DNA from 3 places in the Streptomyces sp. NPDC079020 genome. Region 3 is predicted to be linked to each of the others. Evidence: predicted binding sites of a transcription regulator. Region 3 holds the regulator's gene; each other region holds the start of a gene.

Region 1 (4,506 bases), on a different contig from region 3:
TCGCAGCTGACCAAGATCGACAAGGGCCTCCAGGAGCTGATCGGGCTCGGCCTGGTCGAGGACAGGCCGTACAAGATCTTCGGGGCCCAGGCCGAGGGCTGCTCCCCGGTCTCCACCGCCTTCAAGGCCGGCCACGACGTGGTGCGGCCCCAGAAGCCGAACACGATCGCCAAGTCCCTGGCGATCGGCAACCCGGCCGACGGCCCGTACGTCCTGGACATCGCCCGCCGTACCGGTGGTGCCGTCGAGGACGTCAACGACGAACAGGTCGTCGACGCGATCAAGCTGCTGGCCCGTACCGAGGGCATCTTCGCCGAGACGGCGGGCGGGGTGACGGTCGGCGTGACGAAGAAGCTGATCGAGGCCGGGCTGCTCGACCCGACGCTGACCACCGTTGTCCTGAACACCGGTGACGGCCTCAAGACGCTGGACGCGGTGGCCGCGACCTCGCAGGCGACCGCGACCATCCGGCCGAGCCTGGACGCGTTCCGCGAAGCCGGCCTCGCCGCCGCCCTCTGACCACCCGAGACCGAAGAAAGGCACCCCTCATGAGCGTCAAGGTCCGTATCCCCACCATCCTCCGCACCTACACGGACGGCCAGGCCGAGGTCGCGGCGGAGGGCACGATCCTCTCCGAGGTCATCGAGTCCCTGGAGGCGAACCACCCGGGTATCGCCGCCCGTGTCCTGGACGACCAGGGCAAGCTGCGCCGCTTCGTGAACGTGTACGTCAACGACGACGACGTGCGCTTCGAGGGCGGCCTGGAGGCGGCCACCCCGGACGGCGCCGGCATCTCGATCATCCCGGCCGTCGCCGGAGGCTGACGACTTCGCAGTGTGACCCCTGTTGCCCCCTCCGCGAGAGAAGCGGAGGGGGCAATTCTGCATGGTTGAGCACGGTACAGTTGGGGAAGCCCCCTCCGCTGCCCGCGTCGCCCGCATATGAGAATGCGCCCGGCCGCGATAAGAAGCAGCCAATATGGTTGAGCACCTTGCGTCATAAGTGCCCTTTGTCGGGCCCGACTTGCCCGGGAATCCCATGTATTCCTCGTATTCGCGTGTTCAGCCATGCCCAGAATTCTCGTCCGATTGACCTGTTGCAGAGGGCAGTTGGACAGATACATTCGGCCGCGGTCGACGCGCTACGGCGCACACAACCTCTCCTGTCGGAGGGTGAGTTCTGACCCGGGCCCGCGAAGTGCGGTCCTGTGCAAGGGCCAGTAATAGGGGAGTTAGGCATGGCTCAGGGCACCGTCAAGTGGTTCAACGCGGAGAAGGGGTACGGCTTCATCGCGGTCGACGGTGGTGCGGATGTTTTCGTCCACTACAGCGCGATCCAGATGGACGGGTACCGCACCCTCGAAGAGGGTCAGCGAGTTGAATTCGAGATCTCGCAGGGCCAGAAGGGGCCGCAGGCGGACATGGTCAAGCTCGCCGTCGGCTGAGCTCGGCGCGGTCGGCCAACGACACCACTCACGCACTGAGGGCCTGTACCCCCTGGGGTACAGGCCCTCAGCGCGTCCGCGTCCCGCCCGGCGGGTCCGGTCGGCGCGTTCCGGTTGGAGCGTTCCGGTTGGAGGTTCCGGTTGGAGCGTCCCGGGCGGGGCGGGTTGTGCGCCGTGGTCCGGGGGCGCGTGCGCCCCCGTTCCGGCCCTGCGGGGTGTCCACAAACCGTGGCACCTGCTTGCACTCGCAGGGGTCGAGTGCTAATCATTGGCGTTAGCACTCTCCAGGTGAGAGTGACAGAAACTTGGACCGGGCCGGTGAGGCCCGCAGGCGCGGTGGGGCAAGGAACCACCGGGCAGGCAGGCCGTCCGTCGCGGGCGCCACTCGGTCCGGAGAAATCCACCCCTGTCCGGGAGGACCACTTCACATGGCCAAGATCATCGCGTTCGACGAGGAGGCACGGCGCGGTCTCGAGCGCGGGATGAACCAGCTCGCCGACGCCGTCAAGGTCACCCTCGGCCCCAAGGGCCGTAACGTCGTCCTCGAGAAGAAGTGGGGCGCGCCCACGATCACCAACGATGGTGTTTCCATCGCCAAGGAGATCGAGCTCGAGGACCCGTACGAGAAGATCGGTGCGGAGCTGGTCAAGGAGGTCGCCAAGAAGACGGACGACGTCGCCGGCGACGGTACGACCACCGCCACCGTTCTCGCCCAGGCGCTCGTCCGCGAGGGCCTGCGCAACGTTGCCGCCGGTGCCAACCCGATGGCGCTCAAGCGGGGCATCGAGAAGGCCGTCGAGGCCGTCTCCGCCGCTCTGCTGGAGCAGGCCAAGGACGTGGAGACCAAGGAGCAGATCGCTTCGACCGCCTCCATCTCCGCCGCCGACACCGAGATCGGCGCCAAGATCGCCGAGGCGATGGACAAGGTCGGCAAGGAAGGCGTCATCACCGTCGAGGAGTCCCAGACCTTCGGGCTGGAGCTTGAGCTCACCGAGGGTATGCGCTTCGACAAGGGCTACATCTCGGCGTACTTCGCCACCGACATGGAGCGTATGGAGGCGTCGCTCGACGACCCGTACATCCTGATCGTCAACTCGAAGATCGCCAGCGTCAAGGACCTGATCCCGCTGCTGGAGAAGGTCATGCAGTCGGGCAAGCCCCTGCTGATCATCGCCGAGGACGTCGAGGGCGAGGCCCTGTCGACCCTGGTCGTCAACAAGATCAAGGGCACGTTCAAGTCCGTCGCCGTCAAGGCTCCGGGCTTCGGCGACCGCCGCAAGGCCATGCTCGCGGACATCGCCATCCTCACCGGTGGCACCGTGATCTCCGAGGAGGTCGGTCTCAAGCTGGAGAACGCCGGCCTGGACCTGCTCGGCCGCGCCCGCAAGGTCGTCATCACCAAGGACGAGACCACGATCGTCGACGGTGCCGGTGACAGCGACCAGGTTCAGGGTCGCGTCAACCAGATCCGTGCCGAGATCGAGAACTCCGACTCGGACTACGACCGCGAGAAGCTCCAGGAGCGCCTCGCGAAGCTGGCCGGCGGCGTGGCCGTCATCAAGGCCGGTGCCGCGACCGAGGTCGAGCTCAAGGAGCGCAAGCACCGCATCGAGGACGCGGTGCGCAACGCCAAGGCCGCCGTCGAGGAGGGCATCGTCGCCGGTGGTGGCGTGGCGCTGCTCCAGGCCGCGGCTGTCTTCGAGAAGCTCGACCTGACCGGTGACGAGGCCACGGGCGCCAACGCCGTGAAGCTCGCGCTGGAGGCCCCGCTCAAGCAGATCGCCGTCAACGGTGGTCTTGAGGGCGGCGTCGTCGTGGAGAAGGTCCGCAACCTGCCGATCGGTCACGGCCTCAACGCCGCGACCGGCGAGTACGTCGACATGATCGCCGAGGGCATTCTCGACCCGGCGAAGGTCACGCGTTCCGCCCTGCAGAACGCCGCGTCCATCGCCGCGCTCTTCCTCACCACCGAGGCCGTCATCGCCGACAAGCCGGAGAAGGCCTCCGCGGCCGCTCCGGGCGGCATGCCGGGCGGTGACATGGACTTCTGATCCTTTCCGGGAGACCGGAGGATCGGACCTGTCCGACATACCGAGGGCGGCACCCCCTGCGAAGGGGGTGCCGCCCTCGGGCGTTCTCGGCTGCCGCCGCGGGCTGGGTACGGGCGGGCGACAGGGCGGCAGGGTGGAGCGGCGGGACGTCGGGTGGGACGGCGGGACGTGCCCGCGTGGGCGGGCGTGGTCGACTTCCGTCCGCTGATGGTGATTCCGGTGGGCGAGCGAGGGGGAGAGCGGATGAGTTCGGCGACGGAGGCGGGCGGCGCGAGCGTCAGCAGTACGGCGGAAGACGGCGGGGAGGGCGGCGCGGCGGTCGGCGCGACTGACAGGAGCGCGACTGACAGCAGCGCGGCGGGCGGCGGGGAGGGCGGCGCGACGGGCGACGGCGGCGGGGAGAGCGGCGCGGCGGATCGCGCCGCTGACAGCGCATCCGGACAGCCCACCCCCCTGCGTCTCCTCCTCGGCCGGGTGCGGCCGCACTGGCGGTTGCTCCTGTGGGCCGGTCTGCTGTCGCTCGCCGGTTCCGGGGCGGGCCTCGTCATGCCGCTCATGGCCAAGTACGCCGTCGACGCGTTCGCCGAGGGCGACTCACCCGCCGCGCCGCTGATCGCGCTCACCGCGGTCGTGGTGGCCGGGGCCTGTCTGTCGGCGTTCGGCCGCTACCTCATGGCCCGTACCGGGGAGGGGGTCGTCCTGCGGGCCCGCACCCAACTCGTCGGCCGCATACTCCGGCTGAAGGTCCCCGCCGTGGACCGGCTGACACCCGGCGACCTCCAGTCCCGGGTCACCAGCGATACGACCCTGCTGCGTACGGTCCTGTCGAGCGGCATGGTCGAGTCGGTCAACAGCGTGCTGATGCTGCTGGGCACGCTCGCGTTCATGGCCTACATGGACGCGGTGCTCCTCGGCGTCACCCTGCTCGTCATCCTCGTCATCGGTGCCGTGACCGCCCTCCTCATGCCCCGGATCCAGCGCGCCCAGCTCCGGGCCCAGGAGTCCGTCGGC
Region 2 (4,506 bases), on a different contig from region 3:
GGGTGCTGCACCACTCGGCGTGAGCCGCCGGCACGACGCACCGAGGCCCGGTGCCCCCGCGACGGGGGTACCGGGCCTCTGTGGTTGCCGTTCCGGTACGGCGCGCTGCCGTACCGGAACGGCGTACTGCGGCGTACTAGTGGGAGTGACCGTGGCCGTGACCGGCCTCGGCCTCTTCCTCGGCCGGCTTCTCGACGACCAGGGTCTCGGTCGTGAGCAGCAGCGACGCGATGGACGCGGCGTTCTCCAGGGCGGAGCGGGTGACCTTGACCGGGTCGATGACGCCGGCCTTCACCAGGTCGCCGTACTCGCCGGTGGCGGCGTTGAAGCCCTGGCCCTTGTCGAGCTCGGAGACCTTCGAGGTGATGACGTAGCCCTCGAGGCCGGCGTTCTCGGCGATCCAGCGCAGCGGCTCGACGGCGGCACGGTGCACGACCGCGACACCCGTGGCCTCGTCGCCGGTCTTGCCGAGGTTGCCCTCCAGGACCTTGACGGCGTGGACCAGAGCGGAGCCACCACCGGAGACGATGCCCTCCTCGACCGCGGCGCGGGTCGCGGAGATGGCGTCCTCCAGACGGTGCTTCTTCTCCTTGAGCTCCACCTCGGTGGCGGCACCGACGCGGATCACGCAGACGCCGCCGGCCAGCTTCGCGAGGCGCTCCTGGAGCTTCTCGCGGTCCCAGTCGGAGTCCGTGGACTCGATCTCGGCCTTGATCTGGTTGACGCGGCCCTTGACGTCGGCCGTGTCGCCGCCGCCGTCGACGATGGTCGTGTCGTCCTTGGAGACGGTCACGCGGCGGGCGGTGCCCAGCACGTCCAGACCGGCCTGGTCGAGCTTGAGGCCGACCTCCTCGGCGATGACGGTCGCGCCCGTGAGGGTGGCGATGTCACCGAGCATGGCCTTGCGGCGGTCGCCGAAGCCCGGGGCCTTCACCGCGACGGCGTTGAAGGTGCCACGGATCTTGTTGACGACGAGGGTGGAGAGCGCCTCGCCCTCGACGTCCTCGGCGATGATCAGGAGCGGCTTGGAGCCACCGGCCTGGATGACCTTCTCCAGCAGCGGGAGCAGCTCCTGGATGGAGCCGATCTTGCCCTGGTGGATCAGGATGTACGGGTCGTCGAGGACGGCCTCCATACGCTCCTGGTCGGTCACCATGTACGGGGACAGGTAGCCCTTGTCGAAGGCCATGCCCTCGGTGAACTCGAGGTCCAGACCGAAGGTGTTGGACTCCTCGACGGTGATGACACCGTCCTTGCCGACCTTGTCCATCGCGTCCGCGATGAGCTCGCCGACCTGGGTGTCCTGCGCGGAGAGCGCGGCCACGGCGGCGATGTCGGACTTGTCTTCGATCGGACGGGCGGTCGCGAGGAGCTCCTCGGACACGGCCTTGACCGCGGCGTCGATGCCCTTCTTCAGGGCGGCCGGGGAGGCGCCCGCGGCGACGTTGCGCAGACCCTCGCGGACGAGCGCCTGGGCCAGCACGGTGGCGGTGGTGGTGCCGTCACCCGCTACGTCGTTGGTCTTGGTCGCCACCTCCTTCACGAGCTGGGCACCGAGGTTCTCGTACGGGTCGTCGAGCTCGACCTCGCGCGCGATGGTGACACCGTCGTTGGTGATGGTGGGAGCACCGAACTTCTTGTCGATGACGACGTTGCGGCCCTTGGGGCCGATCGTCACCTTGACCGTGTCGGCAAGCTTGTTGACGCCGCGCTCAAGGGCGCGACGGGCGTCCTCGTCGAACTTCAGAATCTTCGCCATGGGCTGTTCTTCCCTCTCAAAACGAACTGCGCCCCTGACCACCCGGCTAGTTATTTCGCAGGGGGCCAGGGGCGCAGAACAGAAGCAAACGTGGGTGAATTACTTCTCGACGATCGCGAGCACGTCGCGGGCCGAGAGGACGAGGTACTCCTCGCCGTTGTACTTCACCTCGGTGCCGCCGTACTTGCTGTACAGAACGACATCGCCGGTCTTGACGTCGAGCGGAAGGCGCTCGCCGTTCTCGAAGCGGCCCGGGCCCACGGCCAGGACGACGCCCTCCTGGGGCTTCTCCTTGGCGGTGTCCGGAATGACCAGGCCAGAAGCCGTGGTCTGCTCGGCGTCGAGCGGCTGGACCACAATGCGGTCCTCGAGCGGCTTGATCGCAACCTTGGTGCTGGTGGTCGACACGATCCGGTCTCCCCCTTCGGAGATCTCACGGGGTTTAACAGTCTTTGGGTGGCGACCAGGTCGATCCGTCGTCGCGGGTGCCGGACCTGCCCTGCCGCACAGTGGTGCTGGCACTCTCCAGTGGGGAGTGCCAGACCTGAGACTATGACCGCGATTAGCACTCGGTCAAGCGGAGTGCCAATTCACCACCCTCGCGTCGCGCGGAGGACCGCGCCGCGGGGGGCGCGGAGGACCGCGCGGCGAGCGGCCGCTGACCGCACGCGCCCCGGCCCCCCTTGAGCACCGCGGACTTCGGTGACGGCGACCGGCCGCCCATCTGCTGGGCCGCCTTGCGTCCCAGCCGTTCGATCGGGTCCACCGACTGCGCGCACCCGGCGGTGACGGTGAGGAGCGCACCGGCCGTCAGCAGCCCGGCCAGCAGCCGGTGCGCGCGCGTCATACGTAGTCCTCCAGCCGGGCCACCGCGTACCCCTTGTCGGTGACCGTCTTCATGACCCGTCGGATCATGTCCGGCATGGAGCCCTCCCAGTCCTCGCGCCCGCGGAAATGGGTGAGGATGATGTCGCCCGGGTGCAGGTCCCGGTCCCACTCGCGCCATTCCATGTGGTCGGGGAACGCCTCGGCGGACCACAGGGGCACGGCCGTCACCCCGCAGGACTTCGCGACGGCCAGGGTGTCGCGGTTGTAGTTGCCGTACGGCGGCCGGAAGAGGGTGGGCCGCTTCCCGTAGCGCTTCTCGATCCTGGCCTGCTGGTCGCAGATCTCCTTCTTCTGCTCGTCGTAGGAGAGGCCGGGCAGATAGCGGTGGTTCAGCGTGTGGTTGTTGAGGGTGACGCCGCGCTTCTGCATCTGCGCGAAGTAGCCGTAGTCGTCGTTGATGACGTAGTCGCTGAGGAACGCGCTGTAGGGGATGCCGAGTTCCGTCATCATCCGCAGCAGCTCGGGGTCCTTCTCCGCGCCGTCGTCCATGGTGAGGAAGACGATCCGCTCCTTGGTGGGAACGGTGGTGAAGACGGGCGGCAGCGCGTCGCCGTCCGTGACCTCGAAGCCCTCGCGGGTGGTGATGCGCGGTTTCACCGCGGGCGGCGCCGGGGCGGCCAGCGGGACCCCGGCCAGCCCCCACTTCTTCGCCGCGACGGCACGGGCGGCCTGCTTCCGCCTGACCTCCTGGGCGTACGTGTCCGGGGCGCGGGCGGGTCCGGCCTGCCGGGCCGGTCCGCCCGGCTGTCCGGAGGCGGGCCCGTCCCGCTTGTCCGGGGCGCCCGCGCCGCCGTCCGGCCCGGCGGCGCATCCGGAGCCGATCACGGCGACCAGCAGCGCCGCCAGGACCAAGGAGCCCGGTCTGCGCCTCTTCATGCCCAATTTTTCCTTTTGTCTTACTGGTTGCATGGCGCCGCATCCTGCCAGCCCGTCGCCGGGCCCCCACCCCGACACCGCCGCCGGAACCGCCCGGTCCCCCGGCTGGCTCACACGGAACCTGGCTCACAATGGACCGGGTGAACGCACCTACCCCCACCGGTCCCGCCGGCCCCACGGACCCGCTCGCCGCCTTCGCCGCCCTGCGTACGCCGGAGGGCACCGGACTCCTGGCCGCGCTGCGGGACCACGACCCCGCACAGGAGCTGGCCACCGCCACCCGGCTGCGCCGTACGCACCCGGCGGATCTGGTGTCGGCGGCGCTGGGGCAGGCGCGGCTGCGGCAGCGCGCGGTGGCGAAGTTCGGCGCCGAGGACGCGTACCGGATGTTCTTCACGCCCAACGGTGTGGAACAGGCCACCCGTACATCGGTCGCCGCCCACCGCGCCGGACGGTTCGCCTCGCTCGGCGTACGGAGCGTGGCGGACCTGTGCTGCGGGATCGGCGGCGACGCCATCGCCCTGGCGCGCGCCGGGATCCGGGTGCTCGCCGTGGACCGCGACCCGCTGACCGCCGAGGTCGCCCGTGCCAATGCCGAGGCGCTCGGGCTGGCGGACCTGGTCGAGGTGCGGTGCGCCGATGTCACGGAGATCGGCACAGCCGCGTACGACGCGGTCTTCGTCGACCCCGCCCGGCGCGGCGGGCGGGGCCGGATCTTCGACCCGGAGGCGTACTCACCGCCGCTGTCGTGGGCGACCGCGGCCGCGCTGAAGGCCCCCAGGGCGGCGCTGAAGATCGCCCCCGGCATCCCGCACGAGGCGATCGGGCCGCAGGCCGAGGCGGAGTGGATCTCGGACGGCGGCGAGGTGAAGGAGGCGGTGCTCTGGTTCGGCGAGGGCTTCACGGCCGGCTCCTACCGGGCCACGCTCCTGCCCTCGGCGGCGACACTCACCGCGGCGGCCCCGCTGCCCGCCCCGCCGGTC
Region 3 (4,506 bases):
GCCAGCGCAACTGGCGCAACTGCTCCAGAATCCTCTCCTCGCGCCCGCGGGCCGAGCCTCCGGGCTGTGCGATCACCGTCGCGGTGGCCTGCTCGATGGCGCCGAGAAGACGCGAGCGGGGGAAGGAGAACGGCTTGTACTGCGAGCTCTCGCGGGTCTCCCAGGGCTCCTCGGTCAGCGTGCGCACCATGTCGAGCGCCGCCTCGTACGCCTTCGAGGACTCACCGTCGAGCAGCCGCACGGGGACCCTGCGCAACGCGTTGGCCTCGTGGATCTGGCGCACGATCTGCTCGACCCGGTCGTCGGTCTCGGGTCCGACATCGGCGTCGGCCGCCTGGGCGACCACCAGTGGCATCACCGGCCGGTTGACCTTGTACTGGTCGATGAGGTGCTGCATGAGGTGGAAGACGGCGGAAGCCGCCTCGTTCTCCGCACTGCCCTGCCAGACCTCGCGTGTCATAGCCCCCGTGCCTTTCCGTCGCCAGCCGAGCCCCTCTTCTCTCCTCAATAGCCGACGGTACTCATGCGGCGCAGGCGTTCACGGGGATCGGTATCGGATCCTCGTCAACAACCTCGTCAGGTCAGTCCGGAAGAGTGACGAAATCAATCAATTCCTCTACCCGGCCCAGGAGTTGCGGCTCAAGATCCCGATAGGAGTGCACCTTGGAAAGGATGTGCTGCCAGGCCGCACCGGTGTTCTCCGGCCAGCCCAGCGACCGGCACACGCCCGTCTTCCAGTCCTGCCCGCGCGGCACCACCGGCCAGCCGGAGATCCCCACCGAGGAGGGCTTCACCGCCTCCCAGACGTCGATGTACGGGTGGCCCACCACCAGCACATCGGCGTCCGACACCTGACCGGCGATCCGGGACTCCTTGGAGCCCGGCACCAGATGGTCCACCAGCACCCCCAGCCGGGCATCGGGACCCGGCGAGAACTCGCGCACGATCGCCGGGAGGTCGTCGATGCCCTCCAGATACTCGACCACCACGCCCTCGATCCGGAGGTCGTCGCCCCACACCCGCTCGACCAGCTCCGCGTCGTGCCGGCCCTCCACATAGATCCGCCCGGCCCGCGCCACCCGCGCCCGCGCTCCCGGCACCGCCACCGAGCCGGAGGCCGTACGCGCGGGCCGGACGGGCCCCGCCGCCGACGGGCGTACGAGCGTGATCACCCGGCCCTCCAGCAGGAAGCCGCGCGGCTCCATCGGGAACACCCGGTGCTTGCCGAAGCGGTCCTCCAGGGTGACCGTGGGGCCCTGGGCCGTCTTCTCGCAGCGAATGACGGCACCGCAGAAACCGGTGGAGACCTCCTCCACCACCAGATCGGGCTCGGCGGGGACCTCCGGGACGGGGGCGGACTTCTTCCACGGCGGGGTCAGGTCCGGCTGGTAGCTGCGCATGGCACGACGATAAGGCCGGCCGGGCCCGCGCCGGGGGTCCCTCACGACACGCCGAAGCGCTCCGCCAGCCGGTCGCGCTGGGCCCGGACGAAGGCCGCGTCCACCACCGCGCCGTGCCCCGGTACGTACAGCGCGTCCTCGCCGCCGAGCGCCAGCAGCCTGTCCAGCGCGGCGGGCCAGCGGGAGGTGACCGCGTCCCGGCCCGCCTGCGGTTCGCCGGACTCCTCGACCAGATCGCCGCAGAGCACCACGGCCCGCTCCCCGCCCGCGCCCGGCACCAGCGCCGCCAGATCGTGGCCGGTGTGCCCCGGCCCGGCGTCGGCCAGCAGGACCTGCCGCCCGCCGCCGAGGTCGAGTGTGTGCTCCCCGCGCACCTCGTGGCGCGGGACCACCAGGACGTCCACCGCCTGTGCGGCCTCCTCCTCGGGCACTCCGTGGCGTACGGCGGAGGCGCACAGCTCCTCGGCCGCGCCCCCGAGGAGAGCGGCGAGTCCGACCGATCCGTACACCTCGGCCCCGGCGAACACCGCGGTGCCCAGTACATGATCGAAATGGGGGTGGCTCAGTGCGATATGTGTCACTCTCCGCCCGAGCAGTGCCTCCGCCTGGTTCCGCAGCTCCACCCCCTCGCGCAGCGTCGACCCGGTGTCGTAGAGCAGCGCGCCGTCCGCTCCGGCCACCAGCGCGACCGTCGCATCCCACCCGGGAAGCCGCCGCCGGCCCACTCCGTGGCCCAACCGCTCCCAGCCGAACTCTTCCCAAGAGACGTCCATGCGGCGACGCTATCGGCAACGACCTGCGCGGTCCCGGGGTAGCGTGGCCGGTCGCCCTTGCCTGGGGGGCACCCCGCCCCCGTACACTGGCCGGGGGGATTGCTGGCACTCGAACGCACAGAGTGCCAGGCAGACACCGGAGACGACAGCTGGAGGTGTGCGCGATGCTCAGCGAACGCAGACTCGAAGTGCTGCGCGCCATCGTCCAGGACTATGTCGGCACCGAGGAGCCCGTCGGCTCCAAGGCGCTCACGGAACGGCACAAGCTCGGGGTCTCCCCGGCCACCGTCCGCAACGACATGGCGGTGCTGGAGGACGAGGGCTTCATCGCCCAGCCGCACACCAGTGCGGGGCGCATCCCGACGGACAAGGGCTACCGGCTCTTCGTCGACCGGCTCGCGGGCGTCAAGCCGCTCTCCTCGCCGGAGCGCCGGGCCATTCAGAATTTCCTCGACGGCGCGGTCGACCTCGACGATGTCGTGGGCCGGACCGTACGGCTGCTCGCGCAGCTGACCCGGCAGGTCGCCGTGGTGCAGTACCCCTCGCTGACCCGTTCGACGGTGCGGCATGTGGAGCTGCTGGCGCTGGCGCCCGCCCGGCTGATGCTGGTGCTGATCACCGACACGGGCCGGGTCGAACAGCGTATGATCGACTGCCCTGCGCCGTTCGGCGAGACCTCTCTCGCCGATCTGCGGGCCCGGCTCAACAGCCGGGTCGTCGGACGCCGTTTCACGGACGTCCCGCAGCTGGTGCAGGAGCTGCCGGAATCCTTCGACAGCGAGGACCGGGCCACCGTCTCCACGGTGCTCTCCGTCCTTCTCGAAACACTGGTCGAGGAGACGGAGGAGCGGCTGATGATCGGCGGCACCTCCAACCTCACCCGCTTCGGGCACGACTTCCCTGTGATGATCCGGCCGGTGCTGGAAGCACTGGAGGAGCAGGTGGTCCTGCTGAAGCTGCTCGGTGAGGCAACGGACTCGGGCATGACCGTACGTATCGGGCACGAGAACGCCCACGAGGGCCTCAACTCCACGTCCGTCGTCGCGGTCGGCTACGGTTCGGGCGACGAGGCAGTCGCCAAACTCGGCGTGGTCGGACCGACCCGCATGGACTACCCCGGAACGATGGGAGCGGTACGCGCAGTGGCACGTTACGTCGGACAGATCCTGGCGGAGTCGTAAGTGGCCACGGACTACTACGCCGTACTCGGCGTGCGCCGCGACGCATCTCAGGACGAGATCAAGAAGGCATTCCGGCGGCTCGCCCGCGAGCTGCACCCGGATGTCAACCCGGACCCGAAGACCCAGGAGCGGTTCAAGGAGATCAACGCCGCTTACGAGGTGTTGTCGGACCCGCAGAAGAAGCAGGTCTACGACCTCGGCGGCGACCCGCTGTCCGCCTCCGGCGGCGCGGGTGGCGCGGGCGGTTTCGGAGCCGGTGGCTTCGGCAACTTCTCCGACATCATGGACGCGTTCTTCGGCACGGCCTCGCAGCGCGGACCCCGTTCGCGCACCCGGCGCGGCCAGGACGCGATGATCCGGCTGGAGATCGACCTCGCCGAGGCGGCGTTCGGCACCACCAAGGACATCCAGGTCGACACGGCGGTCGTCTGTACGACGTGCAGCGGCGAGGGCGCGGCCCCCGGTACCTCCGCGCAGACCTGTGACATGTGCCGAGGACGCGGTGAGGTGTCCCAGGTCACCCGGTCCTTCCTGGGCCAGGTCATGACCTCACGGCCCTGCCCGCAGTGCCAGGGCTTCGGCACGGTCGTGCCGACGCCGTGCCCGGAGTGCGCCGGTGACGGCCGCATCCGCTCCCGGCGCACGCTCACGGTGAAGATCCCCGCGGGCGTGGACAACGGCACCCGCATCCAGCTCGCGGGCGAGGGCGAGGTCGGCCCCGGTGGCGGACCGGCCGGCGATCTGTACGTCGAGATCCACGAGCTGTCGCACGCGGTGTTCCAGCGGCGCGGCGACGATCTGCACTGCACGGTCACCATCCCCATGACGGCGGCCTCGCTCGGCACCAAGGTGCCGCTGGAGACGCTCGACGGCCTGGAGGAGATCGACATCAGGCCGGGCACCCAGTCCGGCCAGTCCGTTCCGCTGCACGGGCGCGGCATCACGCATCTGCGCGGCGGCGGTCGCGGCGATCTGATCGTGCACGTCGAGGTGCTGACCCCGTCCAAGCTGGACCCGGAGCAGGAGCGGCTGCTCCGCGAGCTGGCGAAGCTGCGCGGCGAGGAGCGGCCCACCGGCCAGTTTCAGCCAGGTCAACAAGGACTGTTCTCCCGGCTGAAGGACGCCTTCAACGGCCGCTGAGCCGGTCCTGGC

What was found. Region 3 encodes HrcA, which represses chaperone genes, less so after heat shock. Its sites were predicted from a motif close to TTNGCACTCNGNNNNNCNGAGTGCNAA; they were not measured.
Region 1: groL (chaperonin GroEL) is a predicted target of HrcA. The motif match lies at 1,683-1,709, and genes of this name have one in related genera.
Region 2: groES (co-chaperone GroES) is a predicted target of HrcA. The motif match lies at 2,275-2,301, and genes of this name have one in related genera.

The regions. Positions count from the first base shown of each region.
Region 1 is NZ_JBITUB010000003.1:165,959-170,464, forward strand. It holds gene thrC (threonine synthase) at 1-519, shown strand, start outside; gene ACIGJO_RS07880 (MoaD/ThiS family protein) at 549-824, shown strand; gene ACIGJO_RS07885 (cold-shock protein) at 1,238-1,444, shown strand; gene groL (chaperonin GroEL) at 1,873-3,495, shown strand; gene ACIGJO_RS07895 (ABC transporter ATP-binding protein) at 3,739-4,506, shown strand, end outside.
Region 2 is NZ_JBITUB010000006.1:247,406-251,911, forward strand. It holds gene ACIGJO_RS15045 (hydroxyacid dehydrogenase) at 1-23, shown strand, start outside; gene groL (chaperonin GroEL) at 137-1,759, opposite strand; gene groES (co-chaperone GroES) at 1,859-2,167, opposite strand; gene ACIGJO_RS15060 (hypothetical protein) at 2,322-2,606, opposite strand; gene ACIGJO_RS15065 (polysaccharide deacetylase family protein) at 2,603-3,523, opposite strand; gene ACIGJO_RS15070 (methyltransferase domain-containing protein) at 3,655-4,506, shown strand, end outside.
Region 3 is NZ_JBITUB010000001.1:762,186-766,691, reverse strand. It holds gene ACIGJO_RS03515 (ABC transporter substrate-binding protein) at 1-460, opposite strand, end outside; gene ACIGJO_RS03510 (DUF3097 domain-containing protein) at 582-1,400, opposite strand; gene ACIGJO_RS03505 (MBL fold metallo-hydrolase) at 1,442-2,173, opposite strand; gene hrcA (heat-inducible transcriptional repressor HrcA) at 2,338-3,354, shown strand; gene dnaJ (molecular chaperone DnaJ) at 3,355-4,494, shown strand.